3 regions of the Streptomyces sp. NPDC048636 genome follow, and region 1 is predicted to be linked to each of the others. Evidence: riboswitches for the same ligand, from Rfam matches in the RefSeq annotation. Region 1 holds a riboswitch; each other region holds the start of a gene.

What was found. Region 1 has a riboswitch for cyclic di-AMP ahead of AB0C66_RS11230 (NlpC/P60 family protein). Riboswitches for the same ligand answer to the same signal wherever they lie in the genome.
Region 2: another riboswitch for cyclic di-AMP. It lies ahead of AB0C66_RS32510 (M23 family metallopeptidase); the one in region 1 lies ahead of AB0C66_RS11230 (NlpC/P60 family protein).
Region 3: another riboswitch for cyclic di-AMP. It lies ahead of AB0C66_RS34145 (transglycosylase family protein); the one in region 1 lies ahead of AB0C66_RS11230 (NlpC/P60 family protein).

The regions. Positions count from the first base shown of each region.
Region 1 is NZ_JBEZHR010000003.1:144,066-147,333, reverse strand. It holds gene AB0C66_RS11235 (L,D-transpeptidase) at 1-114, shown strand, start outside; gene AB0C66_RS11230 (NlpC/P60 family protein) at 300-1,451, opposite strand; cyclic di-AMP (ydaO/yuaA leader) riboswitch at 1,459-1,624, opposite strand; gene pcrA (DNA helicase PcrA) at 1,797-3,268, shown strand, end outside.
Region 2 is NZ_JBEZHR010000018.1:103,248-106,515, reverse strand. It holds gene AB0C66_RS32515 (GntR family transcriptional regulator) at 1-568, opposite strand, end outside; gene AB0C66_RS32510 (M23 family metallopeptidase) at 808-1,590, opposite strand; cyclic di-AMP (ydaO/yuaA leader) riboswitch at 1,603-1,766, opposite strand; gene AB0C66_RS32505 (pitrilysin family protein) at 1,984-3,268, opposite strand, start outside.
Region 3 is NZ_JBEZHR010000021.1:89,166-92,433, forward strand. It holds gene eno (phosphopyruvate hydratase) at 1-347, opposite strand, end outside; gene AB0C66_RS34145 (transglycosylase family protein) at 640-1,311, opposite strand; cyclic di-AMP (ydaO/yuaA leader) riboswitch at 1,319-1,510, opposite strand; gene AB0C66_RS34150 (transglycosylase family protein) at 1,765-2,808, opposite strand; gene AB0C66_RS34155 (cytochrome P450) at 2,955-3,268, opposite strand, start outside.

The DNA.
Region 1 (3,268 bases):
CCGCCCGGCTCCCACGGCTGCGTCAACATGAACAAGTCCGACGCGAAGAAGTACTGGAGCCTGCTGAAGAACGGCGACGACGTCTACGTCTACGGCCGCAAGCCCGGCACGTAAACCGTCACCCCCCCACCGCGCCCCCGCCCCGGCTCCGGCCGGGGCGGGGGCGCGGTCTTCTGCGACGGCCTCGGGTACCGCTGTCACCGGTCGCGGTCCGGCACGGCGACACGGGGTCGGCCGGGGGCCGTTGGCGGCCCCCGGCCTCGCGTCGGCGGCGCCCCGCCTGATCCGGCTTCGCCGGGTCAGGCGGGGCGGACGCTGCCATAGACCGGCATCTCGGTGATCGGCGCCTTCTTCACCGCGTCACCCGGCTTCGGCGCGTGGATCATCATCCCGTCGCCGATGTAGAGCCCGACATGGCTGATGTCGTCGTAGAAGAAGACCAGATCGCCCGGTTCGAGATCGGAGGTCGATACCCGCGTCCCGACCTTCACCTGGTCCCAGGTGGTGCGCGGCAGGGAGACCCCGGCGGACTTCCAGGCGGCCTGGGTGAGTCCCGAGCAGTCGAAGGAGTTGGGGCCGGTGGCACCCCAGACGTACGGCTTGCCGACCTGGGCCTGCGCGAAGGCGATGGCCTTCGCCGCCTTGGTGCTGTTGGAGGGCGCGGGGCTGGACGGGGTGGACGAGCCGGAGCCGTCGTTCCCGTCCTGCTGCCGCTGACGCTCGGCCTCCGCCTTGCGCTGCTTCTCGGCCAGCTCGGCGGCCTTGCGCCGGGCCTCCTCCTGCTTCTTCTTCTCGAGCGCCGCGAGACGTGCCTTCTCCTTGGCGGTCAGATTCGACAGCAGCCGCCGGGCCTCGGAGAGCTTGCTCTGGACGGACTTCTTCTTCGCCTTGAGGGTCTGCTGCGAGGAGGTCAGCGAGGCGAGGCTCTTGGTGGCGGAGCCGCGCTCCCTGGCCGCCTCCGTCCGCTGCGTCCGGAACTCCTCGACGGCCTTCTTCTGGTGGCCGGAGAGCCGGTCCATCAGGTGTGACTGGTCGAAGACGTCCTGCGGATCGGAGGAGAAGAGCATGGCGGCGGTGCTGCTGGCCATACCGCCGCTGCGGTACTGGGCGGCGGCCAGGGAGCCGAGGGTCCGCCGGGCCTCATTGAGCTTCTCGGTGCGCTTGGCGACCGTGTCCAGCAGCTTGTCGACCTTGGCGCGCTGGGTCTCGGTCCGCTCCTTGGCGGCGTTGTAGCCCTGGGTGGCGCTCTCCGCCTGGTGGTACAGGCTGTCGACCTTCTTCTTGACCTCTTCGATCGACTGGGTGGCGGGCTTGGGATCGCCCGGCGCGGCGTTCGCCGTCTGGGAGAGCAGGGTGGCCGAGGCCAGGGCGGCCGTGGTGAGCCCGACGGCGGTCCGCCGGCTCTGACCGGCGGCCGGTATCCGGGCCCGCGGTTTGCGGTGCGACGCCAAGGGAGGCGACTCCTTCCGTGGACCGCCTACCGGGTTAGCTGTCGGGTTCGGGCGGACGGAAGGCTGCCCTACGGCCCGTCCGGGCGGCACACGAGGTGCCGTCTCCCGGGCCGATTCACCCCGGTGGAACGTGTGGGTCCCCGGCTCCGGCTGCCGTGGGGCGGGACCGGACTCGGCGGCGGCCGCCCGTGCCGACGCTGTTCGCCGACGGGTGTCCGGACTGCCTGACGCAGGACGGTAGCCAACTCGTGGGGCTCCTGTGAAGGCTGGTGGGTGATTTGCCCGAAACCGTTTCGTGATGTTCGTACGTGGGCTGTCAGTGGCGCGGCCTAGACTCGGTCAGCGATGAGCAGCCTCTTTGACGACAGCTTCCTGGCGGACCTCGGGCCCTCGGGCGAGGAGCACCCGCCGCCCGAGGACCACGAGGGCCATGAGGTCCCCGAGCACCATGGCTCCGGCGGTGGCGAGGACGTACCGCACCACCTCTTCAGCGGTGCGCACGACGAGCCGGTGCCGAGCGTGCCCCGGGAGGCGTATTACCGGGACGGCGCGGCGCGGCCCCCCGTGGATCCGGCCGCCCTGCTCGAGGGGCTGAACGAGCAGCAGAGGGCCGCGGTCGAGCACACCGGCACCCCCCTGCTGATCGTCGCGGGCGCCGGTTCCGGCAAGACCCGGGTGCTCACCCACCGCATCGCGTATCTGCTCGGCGCGCGCGGAGTGCACCCCGGCCAGATCCTCGCCATCACCTTCACCAACAAGGCGGCGGGCGAGATGAAGGAGCGGGTGGAGGAGCTGGTGGGCCCGCGGGCCCATGCCATGTGGGTCTCCACCTTCCACAGCGCCTGTGTCCGGATCCTGCGCCGCGAGTCCAAGAAGCTGGGCTTCACCTCATCGTTCTCGATCTATGACGCGGCCGACTCCAAGCGGCTGATGGCGCTGGTCTGCCGTGATCTCGACCTGGACCCCAAGCGGTTCCCGCCCAAGTCGTTCAGCGCCAAGGTCTCCAACCTGAAGAACGAGCTGATCGACGAGGAGACCTTCGCCGGGCAGGCGTCGGACGGCTTGGAGAAGACCCTCGCCGAGGCGTACGCGATGTACCAGTCGAGGCTGCGCGAGGCCAACGCGCTGGACTTCGACGACATCATCATGACCACGGTCAATCTGCTCCAGGCGTTCCCCGATGTCGCCGAGCACTACCGCCGCCGGTTCCGCCATGTGCTGGTCGACGAGTACCAGGACACCAACCACGCGCAGTACACCCTGGTGCGCGAGCTGGTGGGCACGGACACCGAGGAGACCGCGGCCGGTGAGCTGTGTGTGGTGGGCGACGCCGACCAGTCCATCTACGCCTTCCGCGGCGCCACCATCCGTAACATCCTCCAGTTCGAGGAGGACTACCCGCAGGCGCGGACCATCCTGCTCGAGCAGAACTACCGCTCCACACAGACCATCCTCAGCGCGGCCAACGCGGTGATCGAGCGCAATGAGAACCGCCGCCCGAAGAACCTGTGGACCGAGGCCGGGGCCGGGGCGACCATCACCGGCTATGTCGCCGACACCGAGCACGACGAGGCCCAGTTCGTCGCCGACGAGATCGACCGGCTGACGGACGCGGGCGACGCCAAGGCCGGTGATGTCGCCGTCTTCTACCGCACCAACGCCCAGTCCCGTGTCTTCGAGGAAGTCTTCATCCGGGTCGGGCTGCCCTACAAGGTCGTCGGCGGAGTGCGCTTCTACGAGCGCAAGGAGGTCCGGGACGTCCTCGCCTATCTGCGGGTGCTGGCCAACCCCGAGGACACCGTCCCGCTGCGCCGCAT
Region 2 (3,268 bases), on a different contig from region 1:
CCACACCTCCCGGCCCGGACCGCTCCGGCCGCCGCTCCGGCTCGTGCGGGGCATCGGACGGGTAGACCCAGGCGATCTTGCGCCGCACCTGGACGAGAAGCCCGGCCAGGCTCGGACTGCCCGACGCCTGCGCCAGGATCTCGTGGAACCAGTCGCCCAGCGGCCGCAGTTCACCCAGGCTCCCCCGGCGGGCCCGCTCCTGTCCGAGCCGGACCAGACCGCGCAACACCTTCAACTGGGCCTCGGTGCGGCGCTGGGCGGCGCGGGCGGCGCCCAGCGGCTCCAGCAGCCCGCGGATGTCGAGGAGGTCGGCCGCCTCCCGCTCGGTGGGCTGGGCGACACATGCGCCCGCATGGCGCCGGGTGATCACGAAGCCCTCGGACTCCAGGGTGCGCAGGGCCTCCCGGATGGGCACCCGTGAGACGCCGTAGCGGCGCGCGAGCAGTTCCTCGGTGAGCCGGCTGCCGGGCGGATAGGCACCGGAGACGATGTGCTCGCGAATGGCCGTGCACACCGCATGCGCCGAAATCCGCCGACCGCCCGTGATCTCGGCGGTATCCCCGTTCACTTCCGGTCCCGCACTGTTGAACCTCCGCCTTAATCCCAGCGAAACGCACCCGATTGCCGGGCGTTCGACAACTCTATTCCAGAACCAGGGAATTTCCGATGGCGGACGGGATTTCATGGATGTTTTTGGTCAGCGGGAGTGGGGCGACATACCGAAGGCCCCGTCCGCTCCGGGCGGACGGGGCCTTCGGTGGTGCCAGATGTACGGAGGTGCCCCTCGGGGGCACGGCCGCGGCGGGGTCAGACGCCGACGCCGTGCGAGCGCAGGTACGCCACGGGGTCGATGTCCGAGCCGTAGTCGGGACTGGTGCGCGCCTCGAAGTGCAGGTGCGGTCCGGTGACGTTGCCGGTGGCGCCCGACAGGCCGATCTGCTGGCCCGGGGTGACCGTCTGGCCGACCGAGACGTTCAGGGAGGACATGTGGCCGTACTGGGTGTACGTGCCGTCCTTCATCTTGATGACGATGTTGTTGCCGTAGGAGCCGCCCCAGCCCGCCTCGACGACCTCACCGGCGCCCACCGCGTGCACCGAGGTGCCCGAGGCCGCGTGGAAGTCGATACCGGTGTGGCTGCCGGAGGACCACAGACCGCTGGACGCCTGGTAGGCGGTGGAGACATAGGAGCCGGAGACCGGCGAGACGAAGGTGTTGAGGCGCTTGCGCTCGGCCTCGCGCGCGGCGCGCTCCTTGGCCGCCCGCTCCGCCTTGGCCTTCTTCGCGGCCGCCTCGGCCTTCCTGGCGGCCTCCTGGCGGGCGATGGTCTCGGCCCGCGCCTTGGCCGCGGCCTCCGCGGCGGCGGTCTCCTGGGACTGCGCCTGGGCCTGGATCTGGTCGGCCAGACCCTCGTCGATCACGATCGCCTGCTGTAGCCCGGTCTGCTCGGGAGCGGGCTCGGCGGCGAGGGCGGGTCCGGCGATACCGGCGACGACGCCCGAGGCGACGGTGGTCGCTCCCACGATGTTCGCGCCGGTGCGGACGGACCGTCGGGGACGGCGGTGTTTCCCGGTGGCACGGGTGAACGCCATGCTGTGGCGCACTCCTTCCTTCCTTCTCGCCTACCGGGTTAGCTGACGGGTTCGGAGCAGGAAGGTCTCCTACGGCCCCCTCGTCCCGGAGGACAAGGCGCCCGATTCACCCCTGGGGACATTGGGTCCCCGGCTCCCCTGGCTCGCGCCGTACGGGGACTCGGCGATGGCTGCCCGTGCCGCGGGTGCGGCGTGTAGATGGCGAACAGCCGCACTGACGCTAATCGGGCCGTCTTTCGATCACCAAACAGATCCGGATTTTTGTTGCTCTCCCCACAAACCAAACAGCCAACCTCCCTATAAAACGGGCATTCGGAAAGACCCTGACATCGCATGCGATGCCAGGGTCCTTCCGCTGATGGCCCGTTGGGGGACCGGGGGTCGCGCCGGGGGTCAGCCCGAGACGACGGTCACCTCACCGATGCCCAGCTCCCGGACCGGCCCCTCGATCTCCGAGGCGTCGCCGACCAGCACCGTGACCAGCCGGTCCGCCGGGAAGGCGCTCACCACCGCGGCGGTGGCCTCCACCGTCCCGGCTTCGGCGAGCCGGGCGTACAACTGCGCCTGGAAGTCGTCCGGAAGGTGCTGCTCGACCTGGTCGGCGAGGGTGCCCGCGACGGCGGCCGCGGTCTCGTACTTCAACGGGGCGACGCCCACCAGGTTCTGCACGGCGACATCGCGCTCGGCGTCCGTCAGCCCCTCCTCCTTCACGGTGCGCAGCACCTTCCAGAGGTCCTCCAGCGCCGGGCCGGTGACCTCGGTGGCCACCGAGCCGCTGATCGCCAGCATCGCGGCGCCCGCGGAAGCGCCGGACGGCGAGGGGGCCGTGGAGCGCAGCACCTGGCAGAAGGAGCGCACCCCGTAGGTGTAGCCCTTCTCCTCGCGCAGCACGCGGTCGAGCCGGGAGGTGAGGGTGCCGCCCAGGCAGTAGGTGCCCAGCACCTGGGCGGGCCAGACGCGGTCGTGGCGGTCGGCGCCGATCCGGCCGATCAGCAGCTGGGTCTGGACCGCGCCGGGCCGGTCGACGATCACCACACGGCCGGTGTCGTCGGCCACGATCGGCGGGGCCGGGCGGGGCGCGGCCGTGCCGCCGGTCCAGGCGCCGAGGGTGTCGGCGAGGGCCTTGTCGAGGTCGACCCCGGCGAGGTCGCCGACCACGACGGCGGTCGCGGTGGACGGGCGGATATGCGCCTCGTAGTAGGCCCGTACGGCCGCCGCGTCGATGCCCTCGACCGTCTTCTCGGTGCCCTGGCGGGGCCGGGACATCCGCGACTCGGCCGGGAACAGCTCCTTGGCCAGGGCCATGGAGGCGCGCCGGGCCGGGTTGGCCAGCTCATGCGGGATCTCGTCCAGCCGGTTGCGCACCAGCCGCTCGACCTCGCTGTCGGGGAAGGCGGGGGCGCGCAGCGCGTCGGCGAGCAGCCCGAGCGCCTTGGGCAGCCGGGAGACCGGGACCTCCAGGGAGACCCGTACGCCCGGGTGGTCGGCGTGGGCGTCCAGCGTGGCGCCGCAGCGCTCGAGCTCGGCGGCGAACTCCTCGGCGTCGTGCTTGTCGGTGCCCTCCGACAGGGCGCGCGCCATGATGGTCGCCACTCCGTCGAGCCCGGCGGGCTCCGCGTCCAGCGGGGCGTCCAGGTTGACCTCGACGGCCACGACCTGCTGGCCGGGGCGGTGGCAG
Region 3 (3,268 bases), on a different contig from region 1:
AGGGAGACGCCGAGGATGGCGTTGGCGCCGAGCGAGGACTTGTCCGGGGTGGCGTCCAGGTCGAACATCGCCTGGTCGATCAGCCGCTGCTCGGTGGCGTCGTAGCCGACGAGCTCCGGGCCGATCTGCTCGATCACGGCGAGGACGGCCTTCTCGACGCCCTTGCCGTTGTAGCGGTTCTTGTCGCCGTCACGGAGCTCGAGGGCCTCGAAGGCGCCAGTGGAGGCACCGGACGGAACGGCGGCACGGCCCGTGCTGCCGTCGTCGAGGCCGACCTCGACCTCGACCGTGGGGTTGCCTCGCGAGTCGAGGATCTCGCGAGCTACGACGACGTCGATGGACGGCACGAGGTTCTCCTTCGTATGTGTCTGCGGTAGCGACACGAGCCTAACCGGACCGGAGGGCCGGACCCCCCGTTCGCCCGTCCCGCGAGACAGGACGTGGCATAAATAGCCAGTTTTGGGTGCGGATATCTACATTTTCCGCGAAGCCCTTGCCGTGAAGCTTCTGCCGTGAGCCCTTTGCCGAGACCCATCGAGCCCCGGCCGGAACGCACCGCGGGGCGGCGCGCCCGGCCGGGGCTCGTGGTCGACGCGTGGCCGACGGTTCCCGGATCCGGCCCGGTCGGCCGGACCGCGGTCAGCTCAGGTGGAGCCGCTGACCCGGGTAGATCAGGTCGGCCTGCTCGACGATGTCCTTGTTCAGCTCGAAGAGCTTCTTCCAGCCGCCCTCGACCTTCTCGGCCTTGGCGATCTCGCCCAGGGTGTCCCCGGCCTTGACCTTGTACTCGCCGTCGCCCTTCTTCACCGGACCGCGGGCCTCGTGGCGCGCGGCGCGGTCGGGCTCGGAACGGGTCTCGGCCTTCGGCTGCGCGGGCTTGGGCGCCGGGGCCTTGGACTCCTGCTGACCGGAGTCGGAGGGGGTGGAGCTCGACGGGGTGCCGCCGGTGGTCAGCCCGGTGCCGCAGACCGGCCAGGCGCCCTTGCCCTGGCCGGCGAGGACCTTCTCGGCGACCTGTATCTGCTGGTCCTTGCTGGCCTTGTCGGCCGTGGGGGCGAACGAGGTGCCGCCGTAGGCGGCCCAGGTGGAGCTCGAGAACTGTAGTCCGCCGTAGTAGCCGTTACCGGTGTTGATCGACCAGTTGCCGCCGGCCTCGCACTCCGCGACCTTGTCCCACTGGGCGGTGGTGGCGGCGGAGGCGGAGGTGGCCCCGATGAGCGGGGCGGCCACGGCGGCGCCCGCGAGACCGGCGAGGGCGGCGATACGGGTGGCCTTGGACGGGCGACGGTGCTTGCCGTTGGACTTGAGCATCGTTGGTTCGTTTCCTCACCGACGCCTACGAGGTGAGCTGTCGGGTTCGGACGTGAGTTGCCCGGCCGGTGCACCACCGATCGACGAATGATCGACGATCGATCACACCCGGCTTCACCCCTAGCCGACGAGCCCGTGTCCACAGGCCGTTCGGCACCTACCTTGGGTCCCCCGCTCCTGCCTTCGGCGCTGACGCGTCGGTTCCCCCCGACCGCCGGCAGGATTCGGCGTGACGATCGACGGTGCCCGCGGTGGCGAGCGGGAAGACCGTAAACACACCCCCCGAGAAGGTTCAAACACCCCATTCGCAGCGAGAGGTGCTGTATTTGATCTCTCCCGGCCCACATCTACGCAGGTGGGGCCGGGTGCGGAGAGATCGGACAGGGGGTGCGCTCCGGGCAATGTGACGAGAGGTATGTCTCACCGTCGCCAGATCGGGCAATTCACCCCGAACTACCGCCCCTTGGCGCTCAGATCCAACCGCTGACCCGGGAGGATCAGATCCGGATTGTCCCCGATGAGGCTTTCGTTGTCTTTGTAGAGGCCGTGCCAGCCGGTCGACAGCTCCTCGCGCTGGGCGATCTCTGAAAGGTTGTCACCGGGGCGCACGAGGTAGCCGTCGTCCGAGGACCCCTCGGCGCGTTCCCCGCTGTCCCGGGAGGCATGCCGCCCGGAGGGCCGCCGGGCCTCCTCGTCGCCGTTCGCCTCGTCCGGGTCCCCGGCGCCGCGGTGGCGGCCGGTGGGCGCGGGGTCGGCGCTCTCGTCCGGGGACTCGCTCTCGTCCGGGGACGCCGAGGCGTCCGGGCGGTCCGGGGAGTCGGAGGACTTCGTGTCCGACGGGGACGGCGACGCGGAGTCCTCGTCGTCCTCCTCGGTGGGCGAGGCGGACGGGGAGGGCGTTGTCCCCTCCTCCTGGTCCGCCTCGGATCCCTCGTCGTCGCCGGGCGCCCACCGCTCATCGCCGGACTCGTCCGAGGAGCCGGAGGAGTCCCCGGAGGAATCCCATGCGTCCCCGCGGTCCTCGGCCGCCGAGCCGCCGCGCTCGCCGCCCTCCCCGCCGTCACCGCGCTGGCCGAGGGACGGCTCCCGGGTGATCCCGGGGTCCACCTCGGGGGCGTCGCCGCCGTCGGTCAGCCCCGCGTTCACCGCACAGCTGGGCCAGGCGTCCGGGCCGCGCTCGTCCAGGATCGACTGGGCCACGGATATCTGCTGGGAGCGGCTTGCCAGATCGGGACGCGGGGCGTAGGCGGTGCCGCCGTGCTCCGTCCACATGGACAGGGTGAGCTGGAGGCCGCCGTAGAAGCCGTTGCCCTCGTTGGCACTCCACATCCCGCCGCTCTCACACTCGGCGACCTGGTCCCAGGTGGCGGTGGAGGCGGCCTGGGCCCCGCTGGCCCCGAAGAGGGGGATGGCGAGCCCGGCACCCGTGATGCCCGCCGCGACGACGATGGCCGGAGCCTGGCGGGGGCGGCGGTGCCGACCGTTCCCGGAACGCATGTGGTGGCCTCTCGTGTGGCGGTGGAGTTGTCGGTTGAACATAGCGACGGCACTCGATCATCACAAGCCGGTGTATCCCAGGTCACGCCCCGGTCACGCCGCTGATCATTCGTCACTTATGTCATCCGCCAAGGAGCTTCGGCGCCTCAGCCACCCCGGGAATTCCATGTCACGGGGAGGGTGCGCAGTCCGCGCATGATCAGCCCACCGCGCCAGCGCAGATCATCCGAATCCACCGCAAGCCGGATATCGGGCAGTCGGCGCAGCAGAGTGGCGAGGGCGGTCTGCGCCTCCAGCCGGGCGAGCGGGGCGCCCAGACAGTAGTGGATGCCGTGGCCGTAGCCCAGATGCTGGTTGTCGGTGCGCGTGAGGTCCAGCACATCGGGCTCGGGGAACCGCTCGGGGTCGCGGTCCGCGGCGGCGAGCACCACCAGCACCGGTTCGCCCGCGGCGATGCGCT